2 regions of the Anaerobacillus sp. genome follow, and region 1 is predicted to be linked to the other one. Evidence: riboswitches for the same ligand, from Rfam matches in the RefSeq annotation. Region 1 holds a riboswitch; the other holds the start of a gene.
What was found. Region 1 has a riboswitch for cyclic di-GMP ahead of ACK4M9_RS12675 (type II secretion system protein). Riboswitches for the same ligand answer to the same signal wherever they lie in the genome.
Positions count from the first base shown of each region.

Region 2: another riboswitch for cyclic di-GMP. It lies ahead of ACK4M9_RS11070 (hypothetical protein); the one in region 1 lies ahead of ACK4M9_RS12675 (type II secretion system protein).

Region 1 is NZ_JBKBWN010000008.1:56,364-64,366, reverse strand. Features, by position in the region: gene ACK4M9_RS12690 (prepilin-type N-terminal cleavage/methylation domain-containing protein) at 1-76, opposite strand, end outside; gene ACK4M9_RS12685 (prepilin-type N-terminal cleavage/methylation domain-containing protein) at 73-510, opposite strand; gene ACK4M9_RS12680 (prepilin peptidase) at 523-1,275, opposite strand; gene ACK4M9_RS12675 (type II secretion system protein) at 1,362-1,766, opposite strand; cyclic di-GMP riboswitch class II at 1,887-1,970, opposite strand; gene hemL (glutamate-1-semialdehyde 2,1-aminomutase) at 2,443-3,732, opposite strand; gene hemB (porphobilinogen synthase) at 3,805-4,779, opposite strand; gene ACK4M9_RS12660 (uroporphyrinogen-III synthase) at 4,773-5,525, opposite strand; gene hemC (hydroxymethylbilane synthase) at 5,552-6,484, opposite strand; gene ACK4M9_RS12650 (cytochrome C assembly family protein) at 6,518-7,336, opposite strand; gene hemA (glutamyl-tRNA reductase) at 7,354-8,003, opposite strand, start outside.
Region 2 is NZ_JBKBWN010000006.1:243,877-251,879, forward strand. Features, by position in the region: gene ACK4M9_RS11065 (CBS domain-containing protein) at 1-2,040, shown strand, start outside; cyclic di-GMP riboswitch class I at 2,142-2,229, shown strand; gene ACK4M9_RS11070 (hypothetical protein) at 2,290-2,601, shown strand; gene wrbA (NAD(P)H:quinone oxidoreductase) at 2,773-3,384, opposite strand; gene ACK4M9_RS11080 (MarR family winged helix-turn-helix transcriptional regulator) at 3,533-3,973, opposite strand; gene sigK (RNA polymerase sporulation sigma factor SigK) at 4,140-4,853, opposite strand; gene ACK4M9_RS11090 (3-oxoacid CoA-transferase subunit B) at 5,079-5,720, opposite strand; gene ACK4M9_RS11095 (CoA transferase subunit A) at 5,741-6,430, opposite strand; gene ACK4M9_RS11100 (acyl-CoA carboxylase subunit beta) at 6,538-8,003, opposite strand, start outside.

The DNA.
Region 1 (8,003 bases):
GTGTGGAAATGATTGTCAATATTGTAATTGTGACAAGCAATTCGAGTAAAGTAATTCCACGTTGGTTTTCCATCATTGCCTTTTCACCACCGATACTAATACCACTTCTTGATTGATAGGTTCATTAACTTCAACAAATACTTTAATTTCATAGAAATCATCTAATATGGTAGTTGGATTCGCATTGTCCAAATTGCTAAATTCAATCCGATACATTGTTTCAGCATTTGTTAAGATCGGTACAGAAATATTTGTGTAATTAATTTCAGAACAGCCTGAATTCGTACATTTACCGTAAAGCGAAACGCCTGCTAAACCATTTGGAAACGACATTATTCTTGCTTCTTCTATTATTTCTTGAGCATAGTAGAGACTTTTACTCTCTGTCCCTTGTATAACCGTGTTCGTAAAAGATCCTGTCATCATTGTAACGATTGGAATAACAACGATCCCAAGTAAGGCGACAGCTACTAATAACTCAATTAATGTAACTCCCTTTTGATTTTTCATGTTTTCACACCCTTACCAAAATAAGTTCACATACCAATTCCATATTTCTCTCCCCCATAAATAGGCGGCAAATGTTCCGATAAAAATAAAAGGGCCGAAAGCAATCGGTTCCTTCCGTTTGGCAATACCAAAAATAATTAGCGTAATTCCAACAATTGTACCAACAAAGGACGCAAGGACGAGACTCATGATCGTCATCCACGGACCAAGAGCGACACCGATCGCAGCGTAAAGCTTAATATCTCCACCGCCCATGCCTCCTTTACTGACAATTGCAATTAACAATAGTAATGAAAAACCTACTACTCCACCAATTAAATAAAACCAAAACGGCTCACTGCCGACGAACAAACGGGCAATCAGCAAGATTACTAAAGCTGGAAGAGTAATTACATCTAGGATTAATTTTTCGCGAATGTCTGTTAAAACCGCTAATACTAGTAAAATCGTTAAAATAAGTGCCGGAACTAATTCTAGCGTTAGACCAACCCATTTATACGTAATAAAAATAGAAGTAGCCGTCAACAACTCACCAAATGGGTAAAGCGGGGAAATTTTTGTTTTACAGTAGCGACATTTTCCACCTAAAAATACATAGCTGAAAACTGGGATAAGATCAAAGACCGCTAATTTATGCTTGCAATTTGGACAATGAGAAGGTGGGAAAGCGACCGATTTATTTTTAAGGAGTCGAATGGCAACTACATTGAAAAAACTGCCTAATAGTAAGCCAACCAGTAAAACATAAAAATCAATTAATAACAAAGTTGATCTCTCCTTTCTCAAAATCAAGCATTTTCGGTTTTAAAAAAGCTGCCGCTATCAAGCGTAGCGACAGCTTAAAAAAAATATTACTTACACCCAGCAGGCGCCGATATAACTCCGGAAGCATAGTCCCAACCATTAATAGTTCCTGTTCCAGTTGCTGGTGTACAACCAGTAAAAGCTTTAATAGTCGGTATTTCTTTGACATAAGGACCAGTAGCAGGAGACCCTGTTGCTTTAGTTAGTTGATCATTTAGAGTAGTGGCATTCGTAGGATATGTGCTCTTATCTATATAGAACCTGTTAATTGCGTCTTGGAGTATTTGCTCATTTTGTGCGTTTGTATTTCTATGTGCATTATCCTGATTCCCCATCAGCATAGGCACAGCTATCGCCGCAATAATCCCCAAAATAACTATAACCACTAATAACTCGATAAGCGTTAGACCGCGTTGGTCTTTTCTAAGACGTTTGAGAATAGCTTTAAACATTTTTAAAATCTCTCCCTTTTTTGTTTTAATTTTTATGTCAAGAGTATGGTTTACTCTTAAAACCAGCGTTTAATTCGGTGTAACAGATAAAAAAACCTCTACAAAGCTTATAGGACATAAGTTTGTAAAGGCGGGTTGCACCACTAGCTCCAAGTGACTTAGGTGCCCAAATAACAGTCACTTTTCATTGCATCCTTTATTTAATAGATTGATAATTTTGATTTATGTTAGCTTATAAATTTATTATAGCAGTTTACTTTCATAATAAAAAGTGAAATATAGTAAAATCCGATCATAATTTCTACATATTTTCTCAAATTATTACATAAACACTTTTATTTTTACATTATTTGTAAAATTAATATAGGTATAACGACCTAAAAAAAACACTTTTCTCACTTTCCTAAAAAGGTAAAATCCAATAGATTGTCATACACGATTCGACTTCTCATTGCATGATTACCCATTATTCATCTCTAGCAAAACACATCGTTAGCTTCATGCTAGCTCCTCAAGTGCATAAAGCTCTGTTATAAAGGTGCAGACACATCGGAAATATATATCTTGAACAAACAAAAAAACTGACCTAAAATCACCTTATCTCAATCTAGATCCAATGAACTTATAGGATATCGATTTGAGGGATAAGACGACTTTTAGGTCAGATGTTTAATCATTATTTAATTAGCCTTGCAAATGCCTTATCTGCAGCGGCAATTGTTTTTTCAATATCTTCGTCAGTATGTTGCGTTGATAGGAACATACCTTCAAATTGAGATGGTGGGATCGAAACCCCTTCTTCCAACATGTAGCGGAAGTAGTCTGCAAAACGATCTAAGTCAGATGTTTTTGCTTTTTCATAGTTCGTCACTTCTTCATTAGTGAAGAAGAAACCGATCATTGAACCAGCTTGACTCGTTTGATGTGGAATGCCGTGCTTTTTAGCGGCATTTGATAATCCTTCTGCTAACTTTTTACCGAGGCGGTTAAATTCCGCATAATGCTCTTCTGTTAGCTGCGACAACGTTTCATAGCCTGCTGTCATTGCTAATGGATTACCTGATAATGTTCCAGCTTGATAAATAGGTCCGCTTGGGGCAATCATTTCCATAATTTCACGTTTACCGCCATAGGCGCCAACTGGTAAACCACCGCCAATAACTTTACCTAAGCAAGTTAAGTCAGGGGTAACTCCAAGGACACCTTGTGCACAATGGTAACCAACTCTAAATCCTGTCATTACTTCATCAAATATTAACAATGTACCATTTTTCTCAGTGATTTCACGAACGCTTTCTAAAAAGCCTGGTTGCGGAAGTACAACTCCCATATTTCCTGCTACAGGTTCAAGAATTACCGCTGCAATATCGTCGCCATATTGTTCGAAGGCATAACGGAGGCTTTCTAAGTCGTTATAAGGTACCGTCAGTGTGTTTAAGGCAACAGCTTCTGGTACTCCAGGACTATCTGGTAAACCTAGTGTAGCGACTCCAGAACCCGCTTTAATAAGGAGGGAATCACCATGTCCATGGTAGCAGCCTTCAAATTTCAATATTTTATTTCGGTTTGTATAGCCACGCGCTAAACGTAACGCACTCATCGTCGCCTCTGTACCAGAGTTAACCATCCTGACAACTTCTACAGAAGGAACACGTTCAATGACAAGCTCCGCCATTTTCGTCTCTAGTTCGCTTGGGGCACCAAAGCTAGTCCCTAATTCAGCCGCGCTCTTCAGCGCTTCAATAACTTGATCATCAGCATGGCCTAGTACAAGCGGTCCCCACGAGAGTACGTAATCTATATATTCATTACCATCAATATCATAGATCTTCGAACCCTTCCCACGCTCCATAAAAACTGGATCCATTTTTACTGATTTAAAGGCACGAACTGGACTGTTTACTCCGCCTGGCATTACTTCCTTTGCTTTCGCAAAAGCAGCACTCGAATTATTAAATGATCTCATTTTAATCCCCCTATTTTTAGTTAGTTATCAATTTGTACATGTCTAACCAAAAAACTTCACAATCAATGACAGTTACTCACTTAACCATTTTGCAACATCTTTTGCAAAATATGTAATGATTAAATCAGCTCCCGCTCGTTTCATACTAATTAGCTTTTCCATAACAACCGCTTTTTCATCAATCCATCCGTTTAAACTAGCAGCTTTAATCATCGAGTATTCGCCACTCACATTATACGCAACAACGGGATAAGAAAAATGATCTTTTACTTCACGAATAATATCTAAGTAGGAAAGTGCTGGTTTAACGATTAAAAAGTCGGCGCCTTCTAAAACATCACTCTCTGCTTCGCGCAGGGCTTCTAGACGGTTTGCAGGATCCATTTGGTATGTTTTACGGTCGCCAAATGATGGTGCACTATGAGCCGCATCACGGAACGGTCCGTAAAATGCTGAAGAATATTTAACAGCATAAGACATAATCGGGATATGTGCGAAACCTGCTTCATCTAATCCATGGCGAATCGCTGCAACAAAACCGTCCATCATGTTTGATGGAGCGATAACATCTGCTCCCGCTTTAGCTTGGGAAACAGCTGTTTTTGCTAAAAGATCAAGAGTCGGATCATTTAAGACAATGCCTTCCTCGATGACGCCACAGTGACCATGGTTCGTAAATTGACAAAGACAAGTGTCTGCAATCACAACTAGATCTTTATTTACTTGTTTGATCTTTTTAATCGCTTGTTGAACAATACCGTGCTCACAATAAGCAGATGTTCCAACTTCATCTTTCTCTTTTGGCACTCCAAATACGATCACTGAGACAATACCTAACTCTGTAATCGTATTAATTTCTTCTTCTAAAAGATCAAAGGAGATTTGATATACTCCTGGCATAGATGCTACTTCATTTTTTTTATTCATTTCGCCTTCAATCACAAAAATCGGGTATATTAAATCCTCTTTTCTTATGACAGTTTCTCTAACCATTGAGCGGAGACTAGCAGTTTGTCGTAGACGGCGATGTCTTTTAAATTCTAACATTTTTTATCCTCCTTTAGGTTCTCCATCACACTATTTAGCATGCCTTGGATTGTATATTCTTTCGGCTCGACATGAACAGGTAGATCATGTTTAATCATTGTTTTTGAAGTAATCGGTCCAATTGAAGCAAAAACAATTTGACCAATATGATCTCGCCAATTTGTTCCTTCAAGCAGCTTGACAAAATTATCGACAGTTGATGAACTTGTAAAGGTAACGACATCAATTTCTTGATGCAAAATCGCTTGAAATAATTGATTTTTTGAACTGGCTTCAATCATATTTTCATATACATCTAATTCATTCACATAAATATTATTCTCTCTTAAGCTTTCTGGTATAACCGTTCTTGCTAAATTACCACGCGGAAATAAGACACGTTCTCCTGTGTGAAGGACACTAAGTAGACTTTCTAATAAACTTTCAGCTACAAATAACTTAGGGATAAGGTCCGCCTGTAAACCATAATCAGTTAGAATATCCTCTGTCTTTTTACCGACAACGGCAATTTTGCATGGGATCTTAGTTGTTCCGGTAAGTTTCTCAAAATCCTTTAAAAAGAAATCAATCCCGTTTTTGCTCGTAAAAACAAGCCAATCATATGTATGTATAGAAGTTATAGCGTTGTGGATTGCACTTTTATCTTCTACTTCTTTGCAAGAAATGAGTGGCATCTCAACCGGAATTCCGCCATTTGCCTCTATTTGTGACGAGAGAGCAGAGGCTTGCGCCTTTGCCCTCGTCACTAATATTCTTTTTCCTTGAAGATCCATTATTTATCTAAGTCTGCTCTAACAGCATCAAGAATTTCTTTTGCACCTTTATCAAGGAGTTTCACAGCTAACTCTTCTCCTAAACTTTTTGCATCAGTACCTACCATCGTTTCATGTAAAATCGTTTTTCCATCTGGTGAGCCAACAAGACCTACTAAAACGATCTCACCTTCTTCATTTAATTCTGCAAATCCTGCAATTGGCACTTGGCAACCACCTTCAATTTTATGAAGGAAAGCACGTTCAGCCGTAACGCAACGCTCTGTTACTGCATCGGTGAATTTACCAAGAAGTTCTCTTAATTCAGCATCATCAGTACGACATTCAATCCCTAATGCTCCTTGGCCTACAGCCGGTACACATAACTCAGAAGAAATATACTCAGTAACAACGTCTGCACTCCATCCCATTCGCTGAAGTCCTGCTGCCGCTAAAATAATCGCATCATACTCACCATCTTTGCACTTTTTCAGACGAGAGTCGATATTTCCGCGGATCCACTTAATTTCTAGATCCGGACGTTTTGCTAGAAGTTGCGCTGAACGACGTAAACTACTCGTTCCAACAACAGTCCCAGGCTCAAGATCCATTAAGCCTTTTCCACTATTAGAAATTAGGGCGTCACGTGGGTCAACACGTTTTGGAACACAGCCAATCGTTAAACCTTCTTGAAGAACTGCTGGCATATCTTTCATACTATGAACTGCCATATCTATTTCATTATTAAGCATTGCCTGCTCAATTTCTTTCACAAATAATCCTTTACCACCAACTTTAGATAATGTAACATCTAAAATTTGGTCCCCTTTAGTAACAATCTTCTTTACCTCAAATTCAAATGGACCGCCAAGCTTTTTAAGTTGGTCAATCACCCAGTTCGTTTGCGTTAAAGCAAGCTGACTTTTTCTAGAACCTACAGTAATTTTTCGCATCATAAACCCCCATTTTAATGTTTTAAACCTTATTTAATACCATAAGTGAAACTTTGAAAGTGCCCCTGATAAAAAGTAATTGATTAAGATTAGTAAAAACCCAGCAATATTTAACAAAACTAGCGAATAGCCACGAACCTTCTGAACAACTCTCTTATATAAATAATAACCATAAACAATTAATACTAATATCGATGTAATAACTTTTGCATCGAACCATGGGATTTGATCTAATGCTACAGCTGCCCAGACAATCCCTAAAATAACTCCCATTAGTAGAAGTGGAAAACCGAGCATCGTAAACATAAAGGCTAGGTGCTCTGATTTAGAAAGATCACCAAACCTAAACAATCGCTTGCCCCAACGTTTCTTTTTTAACATTTGGTGCTGATAATAATACATGATCGAAAAAATAAAGGCGAACGTAAATGCTCCATAAGAAAGTAACACAAGTGTTACATGAATGAACAGTAGTTCAAATATTAATAAGTCTTGCAATGTCGAAGAGACATCACCAGTTGGGATGAAAACACTAAAAGCCATAATCGCAAATCCAAAGATATTCGTAAAAAATACAAAAAGATCAACTTTGAAAAACCAATTAATGACTAAAGAAACACTGACGATAATCCAAGCGAAGAAGAACAAACCTTCAAAAGACGTCATGATCGGGAAGCGATTATATTCAATCATTCGTAAAATAAAGAAGATTGTCTGTAAAACCCAGACAATAGAAAGCAACCAGAAGGAGATACGATTAACCTTCTGGTTGTTGTGTAAGAAATCAATGAAATACCCCAAGACACTTAAACAATAAAGTACAACCGTGAAAATATATAAGAAATTTAACATTAGTGAAAACTCCTCTCTTAGGAGCGAACTACAGCATCTTTTGGATAAGCAACTGCTTCATGCTTTGCTGGGGCTTTCGCCTCAAACTGACTACAGGATTCCTTTTCTTCGGGTGCTTCTGTATCAAGAGCAAATATCCTTGTAAACAAAGCTAATGATTCTTCAGCATGCGGTTCAGCAGCTATTTCTTTAGCTGCTACAATCGGATCACGTAATAGTTGATTAACAATACTCTTCATATGCTTACTTAATACCTTTTTTTCTCGATCTGATAAGTTAGGTAACTTTCTCTCGAGGCTCGCCATTGTTTCTTCTTGGACTGTAAGAGCCTTTGAGCGTAATGAAGAAATAATCGGAACCACTCCTAACGTCCCTAACCAGTTTTTGAAATCCAACATTTCTTTGTCAATCATGATCTCAATTTTTTCAGCTTCTCGCTTACGCTCATTGAGATTAGCTGCAACAATTCCCTCTAAGTCATCAATATCATATAAATAAACACTCTCTAATTCGCTTAATGCAGGGTCAATATCTCGTGGCACTGCAATATCTACCATAAATAACGGGCGACCTTTACGCTTTTTAATGATTGATGCGACCATATCTTTAGTAACAACGTAATCTTTTGCTCCAGTAGAACTAATTAGAATATCAGCATGAACTAAAG
Region 2 (8,003 bases), on a different contig from region 1:
CAAGAAGAAGAACAAAATTTACTTCATTGTTTAATCCAACAAAGTGAAGAACATTACTTTGATGGTGTTGATATACTAATCGCTTATCATCAACAAGATGAGTATACAGGGGGATTAGCCCTGCTTGCTAGAAAAGCCTTAGAAATGACGGGTACCGATGCTTTAATTTTTGTTGTTGAAATGGGAAAACGCACATTTATCGTCGGAAGATCGACCTCAGACCGAATTGACGTTCTACCAGTCATTAAGCTCTTAGGCGGCGGTGGTCATCAAAAGGCAGCTTCAGCTATGGTGAAAAACGGTAATTTTCAACAGATATTAGCAACGGTCAGAAATCATATACATGAGCTAGTTAAACCTTCACTAATTGCCAGGGATATTATGTCAAGTCCTGTAAAAGTCATCTCTACCGCTACCTCAATCGAAGAAGCTGCTAAAATGATGCTACGCTATGGTCATACTGGCTTTCCTGTGTTAGAAGACGGCAAGTTAGTCGGAATTATCTCTAGACGAGACATTGATAAGGCAAAACACCACGGCTTAGGCCATGCACCAGTCAAAGGATATATGAGCACAGAGCCTTCAACGATCCACTCAAAAATGTCATTAGAAGAGGTACAAAATTTAATGATAGAAAAAAATGTTGGCAGACTTCCAGTCCTTGAAGACCAACAGCTTATCGGTATTATTTCTAGAACGAATGTAATCGAAGCTCTTCATGGCGAGAAAATTAAAGTAGGACAAGTTTTAGCGAAAATAAAGCCGCTAGAAATATCTCTCGTCGAACGGATGGAAAAATTGCTTCCATCAAGTATTTACGATCTATTAAGGGAAATTGGTGACCAAGCTGATCAATTAAATTATCGTGCATTTATGATAGGCGGCATTGTTCGTGATTTGATCATCGGTCGAAAAAATGAAGATATCGATATTGTCGTAGAAGGAGAAGGAATTTCTTTTGCAAGATTATTAGCAAATTCTTTAGGTGGAAGTGTTCGTATTCACGAAAAATTTGGTACTGCTACATGGAAACACCCCTCAGGGTTAAAAATCGATATTACATCGGCACGAACCGAATATTATGATTATCCAGCCGCTTTACCAACGGTTGAAATGTCTAGCTTACGAGAAGACCTATTCCGCCGTGATTTTACGATTAATGCCATGGCATTACAAATTAATAGGCAGGATTTTGGCAAGCTAATTGACTTTTTTCATGGCTATCGTGATATAAAGGCAAAGAAGGTTAAAATCCTTTACAATCTCAGCTTCGTAGAAGATCCGACAAGAATATTACGAGCGGTTCGTTTCGAACAACGTTTTGGCTTTAAAATGGATAAGCAAACATTAGAATTAGCCGTTACTTCTGTAGATAAGATTGTCTCGACCTCTAAGCCGAGACTTGCGCATGAATTAAAAATAATGTTAATGGAAGAGTACCCAGTGGAATCTCTAATCCGTTTACAACAATTAGGTGTCCTAAATTATTTGATCGGGCCCAATTTGTGTAATGATGAAATCATCCAGTTATTAAAGGAATTTCATTCGTTAATGAGTGACGTAACCGTTTCCCTTCAAAGCAACAGCCAATATAATTCGAATAGTTGGATTTGTTACCTAGCGATATTATTTTATAGGAAAGAAAAAGGGCACCATCTAGTTAAGGAATTTGCTCTTAATAACGAGCAATTACGTGTCCTAGAAGAGATTTACGAGCTAGTTACGACTAAACAAGCTATTCCTACAGGTATGCAGCTCGGAAATATTCATAAACAATTTAAGAATTATACCCCAGAATCTCTTGTATGCTACTCCTTGTTATCAAGTCAGCCTAACGATTTTCTGGAGTTAATTAAGAAATACATTACTATTAGAGTAGCCATGCCAAAGTTGATTGATGGTGATGATTTAAAGGCCCTAAACCTCCCGCCAAGTCCTCTTTACAGTAAAATTTTACTTGAAATTGAATGTGCTTATTTAAATAAGGAGATTTCTACCAAGGAAGATGCTTTATTATTCGTGACACGTAACTTTCTATAAGACCACCATTTCGAAACCATTTTAATAAGGCAAAGGGAATAAATGTTCAGCCCTTTGCCTTATTTACTTTTGTCCACAAACATAATTATAATGTTAATAAGTATAGATAAAGGCAAACTTATTGAAAAATAAGGACGCAAAGCTAAAGGGACTAATGATCGAATAGATCAAAGTCAGCCAGTTACCTAAACAAATCTATTTACACTAGCTTGTCTATACGGATACTTATCTTATGAAGGGGTAATGCATATGAGTAGATTTCGTGATTTACAAGCGACACTTGATAAATTTGAACAAATGATGAGGAACTTACCTGATAATACTAGTTCATTACCAGAATTCATCAACTATTTAAGAGGTTTTTTACGAGTGAGGGATCCTAAGTTCTCGTTGCCTTCTGCAGAAATAATGACAATAATAAAAAAAGAAAAACCAACAATTTTTCACCTTCTAAAAATCCAAGCTACAAACAACCCTTCCTTACTATTATTGACTGAGTTAGAAATTGATTATGATAAAGCGGTTGAAAGGTTAGAAGCTTTACGGAGCAAGTTACGATAGAAAAACGCAGAGCATACGTGGAGCTAGACATACATTAATAAAAAACGCATATACTTTCTTTTCTTAAAAAATAAAAGTATCAGACCTACTCTAAAGAATTAAAGCCCCATTCTTTAAAACTAAAGGTCTGATACTTTTTTTGTGTAAACTATTATCACCAATTCGTCTTTATTATTTTTGCCCTTGTTTTACTAGTTGCGCAATCTCAATCGTACGTTTTGCCTGATGTTTCACTGCGTCTTTCACATCTTCTACCATGTTTCCTTGTTGGTCAACAGTTACACTTGTTCCATAAGGATTACCACCTGAAGCAAAAATGGTTGGATCTGTATATCCTGGTGCTGCTACTATCGCTCCCCAATGATACATTGTTGTGTATAAGGATAAAACAGTTTGTTCCTGTCCACCATGAGAATTTGCAGCACTTGACATCGCACTAACCACCTTATTAGCAAGCTTACCTGCGAACCAAAGCCCACCTGTTGTATCCAAGAATTGTTTCATTTGAGCAGGCATACCACCAAACCTTGTTGGTACGCTGAAGATAATTGCATCAGCCCATTCAAGATCGTCTAATGTAACTTCAGGTACATGTTGAGTTGCTTCAACGTGCGCTTTCCAACTAGGATTACTTTCAATTGCTGATTTTGGTGCTAGTTCTGCTACCTTTAATACTTTTACCTCAGCACCTGCTACTATCGCAGCTTCCTCTGCCCATTGTGCTAACTGGTAGTTTGTACCCGTCGAACTATAATAGATAATTGCTAATTTTACATTTGACATTGTTTATTGCCCCTTCCGATTTTAAATATCGATAAACTTTAATCACTTCCACTTGTAACACGAAATAAAACTTGAATTCAAATATCTTCATTTCAAGATATAACTTATGAAAAAACACTTGGTTTCCCAAGTAACTGTTTTTCCAGTGTTAAAGATTTCTAGCATGATAACCTAGTTTTTTTAAGAGTTCGATCAGTTGTGATTTCTCACTTTCCACTAAACCGCTAAAGATTGCATCAATTGCCTGTTTATGTTTCGGAAATATTTGATCCATTAGTTCTGTTCCTTGCTCAGTAATCACAGCATATGTAACGCGGCGATCCTTTGGGCAAGACTTTCTTAATAACAACTGCTTCTTTTCTAGTTTATCAACTACGTAAGTAATGCTGCCGCTTGAAAGCAGAACTTTTTTCCCGATTTGCTGTATAGGTTGATCACCTTTATGGTACAACAGCTCTAAAACAGCAAATTCGGTAGGGTTAAGACCATAGTTTTTAATATCCTCTTCCACAAGGTCATGAATGGCTCTAGTTGCCCTAGACAGTACAATAAATAGCTTTAGTGATAAGTTATTTTCATTTACATTCATTTTTATCATACCTTTATCGTTAATATCTTTAATTCAAGATAATTATAAATAAAAGACCATTATATGTCAAGCACAATACTTAGCTATATTAATTTGCTATAATTGTCCTCTACACAAGGACAATTATAGCGATTTTGTCCATTTAGGGTGCCTCGTACCTAGTCTTCTACGATTTCTTGCCCTTTTGACTTTGCTTATAAAACTCATGAAACAACTTCATTAAGGCGCGCTTTTCAATCCGGGATACATAACTTCTAGAAATCCCTAAGTCTTTAGCAATTTCTCGCTGCGTTCGCTCCTTTTGCATATCAAGGCCAAATCTGCCGACAATGACTTCCTTCTCTCTGTCATCTAAAATATGGATATAATCATATATTTGCTTTTTCTGCATTTTCAATTGAATGGTGTCTGCCACATCCGCTGTATCAGCTTGGAGCACATCGATAAGGGTGATCTCATTCCCTTCCTTATCTGTTCCAATCGGATCATGCAGAGAAACATCCTTTTTGACTTTCTTTAAGGCTCGCAGATGCATAAGTATTTCATTCTCTATACAACGAGCAGCATATGTCGCTAATTTTGTACCTTTTCCGGTGGAATAACTGTCGATCGCTTTCATTAAGCCAATTGTTCCAATCGAAATTAAGTCTTCTGTATCTTCTCTTGTGTTCTCAAATTTCTTAACAATATGAGCAACTAGTCGAAGATTATGCTCGATAAGGCGGTTTCTGGCAATGTCGTCTCCTTCTGCTAATAATTTTAAATACTTTTTCTCTTCTTCTTCTTTTAATGGTTGAGGAAAAGCATTATTTTTTACGAAGGAGACAAAGAAAATTATTTCTTTAATGAAATAGCTAAGTGCTGCAATAATACTGGACATTCGCTCACCTCCATAGGCATTTATTCTATGTTTATGTAGTGGTAAGCTCGTGTGTGTCTGTACACATTAAAATTCCTTTTTGTCCATACCAATAATCCCAATCCAACATCAATAGAAAATAAAAAAAGATGACCCCTGTTCAATCCAGAGATCATACCTTAATACAGTTTATTAAGAAAAAAGTCCTTTGCCATGGATACATCTTTAATGCTAGAGGCACTATTATTACAATAACTCTTCTGCAATCGTTAGCTCTGGTTCAGTGCAATTCTGAATATCTTCGACTGTAAAACCTTCCATGACTTCAATTAACTTTAATCCATTCTCTGTGACGTCGATGACGGCACGATCGGTGATAATTCGATTAACAACACCTTTTCCTGTAAGGGGTAGGGTACAACTTTTCAAAATCTTCGGTTCACCTTTTTTATTGACGTGTTCCATAATAATAACAACTTTTTTAGCCCCATGAACTAAATCCATAGCTCCACCCATACCTTTAATCATTTTTCCTGGGATCATCCAGTTTGCTAGGTCACCGTTCTCAGCAACTTCCATCGCTCCTAAAATTGCTAAATCGATATGGCCACCACGGATCATCGCAAAGGATTCGGCGCTACTAAAATACGAAGCTCCTTTTATGGCTGTTACCGTCTCTTTTCCAGCATTAATTAAATCAGGATCAACATTTTCACGCATTGGGTATGGTCCGATGCCCAATAAACCGTTTTCCGATTGAAGGACAACTTGCTTATCTCCAGAGATGTAATTGGCAACAAGTGTTGGCATGCCAATCCCTAAGTTTACGAAAAATCCATCTTGAACTTCTTTTTCAGCGCGTCGAGCAATTCGTTCACGAATATTCAATTTCTAACGCCTCCCTCTCATTAATTGCTAACCGTTAGCCGTTCAATGCGTTTTTCTTGTTGACCGACAATGAGTCGTTGTACATAGACACTCGGTGTATGAATTTGTTCCGGTTGAAGTTCTCCGATATCATAGAGTTCTTCAACTTCAGCGATCGTAATTTTGCCTGCTGTAGCAATCATCGGGTTAAAATTTTGTGCTGTTTTGTTATAAATTAAGTTTCCGAGTTTATCACCCTTCATCGCTCTAACTAAGCTAAAGTCAGCAACGAGTGCCTCTTCTAGCAAATACTCTTTTCCATTGAAAAATTTCGTTTCTTTCCCTTCGGCAATCGGAGTTCCCACTCCAGCAGGTGTATAGAAAGCCGGAATTCCCGCACCGCCAGCACGGATTTTTTCGGCTAGTGTACCTTGAGGAACTAGCTCAACTTCAAGTTCGCCAGATAGAACTTGGCGTTCGAACTCTTTGTTTTCACCAACGTATGAAGCAACCATTTTCTTAATTTGCTTATTTTTCAATAGTAAACCTAGGCCCCAATCATCAACACCACAGTTATTAGAGATCACTGTTAAATCTTTAACACCTCGTTCTAGTAAAGCTTTAATTAAATTTTCAGGAATTCCAACTAAACCAAAACCCCCTACCATTAATGTCGCACCATCATGAATATCTTTCACTGCATCTACAAATGAAGTATAGATTGGTTTCACGTTCACTCACGCTCCTTCATTTTTTAAGAGAAGTTCAGACCGAAAACGTTCGCGGCAAAGCGCATTGTTTTCCTGCGTTTTGAACAATCTCTTATCTTGAAAATCTATTAAACTGGATAAACTGGATGCTTACGCTCGGAAAACAGAACATATTTTGACATATACATCGATAATCGTGTCGCTAGCTCGTCTCGTAGCGAATTGGCTGGGATAATACCATCAATAATTAGTTCTGACGCTAAGCGATAAATGTCGACATCTTCTCGATATTCATTACGCTTTTCTTCAATAAAGGCTGGTCTTTCTTCTTCACTTAACTGAGCTATTTTATTTGCATAAACCGCATTTACCGCGGCTTCCGGGCCCATAACAGCAATTGAAGCTGTTGGTAAAGCGAGACAACAATCCGGGTCAAAGGCAGGACCGGCCATCGCATAAAGACCTGCTCCATACGCTTTTCGGACTATAATTGAAATTTTGGGAACAGTTGCCTCAGCCATTGCTGATATCATTTTTGCGCCATGACGAATGATCCCAGCTCGTTCTACCTTTGTACCAATCATAAAACCTGGAATATCTGCTAAAAAAACAAGCGGGATATGGAAAGCATCACACAAGGTAATAAACTTTGCCGCTTTATCTGCGGAATCGTGGAACAAAACGCCACCTTTTACTCTTGGTTGATTAGCGACAATCCCTACCGATTGGCCATTTATTCTCGCAAAGCCTGTTAGAAGTTCTGGTGCGAAAAGCTTCTTTATCTCAAAAAAGCTATTTTCATCAACAACACGGTTAATTAAATCAAGCATATTAAACGGTGCATTTTGATTTTTCGGGATTATTTCTTCTAGTGTTTTCTCAAACTCTTTCACTCTACCGGACTCAATGACCTTAGGTTTTTCTAAGTAATTTTGTGGTAAGTACGATAAATAGTTGCGAGCTTGCTCGATCGCTTCTTGCTCACTTTTGGCAAGGATATCTCCACAACCAGACACTGAGCAATGCATTTTTGCCCCGCCCATTTCTTCTAAGGAAACTTTTTCACCAATGACCATTTCAGCCATCCGTGGCGAGCCTAAATACATTGAAGCATTTTTGTCGACCATAATAACCACATCGCAAAATGCTGGAATATAAGCACCACCTGCCGCAGACGGACCAAACAGAACGCATACTTGAGGAATCCTACCGGATAGCTTTACTTGGTTATAAAAAATTCGACCTGCGCCTCTTCGACCTGGGAACATTTCAATTTGATCAGTAATTCTTGCCCCAGCAGAATCGACCAAGTAAATCATCGGCACTTTAAGTTTTTCGGCAGTTTCTTGAATTCTTATTATCTTTTCTACTGTTCTAGCTCCCCAAGAACCTGCTTTAACTGTAGAATCATTCGCCATAAAGCAGACGGATTGTTCATTAATCTTTCCCATACCTGTAACAACACCATCTGCGGGTAATGAATCATTTAAGCAATTAGCCAAAAGTCCATCTTCCATTTCCACACCTTCGTCAAGTAAGAGATTTAGTCTTTCTCTAACGAAAAGTTTTCCTTTTTCAGTATTACTTTGATGAT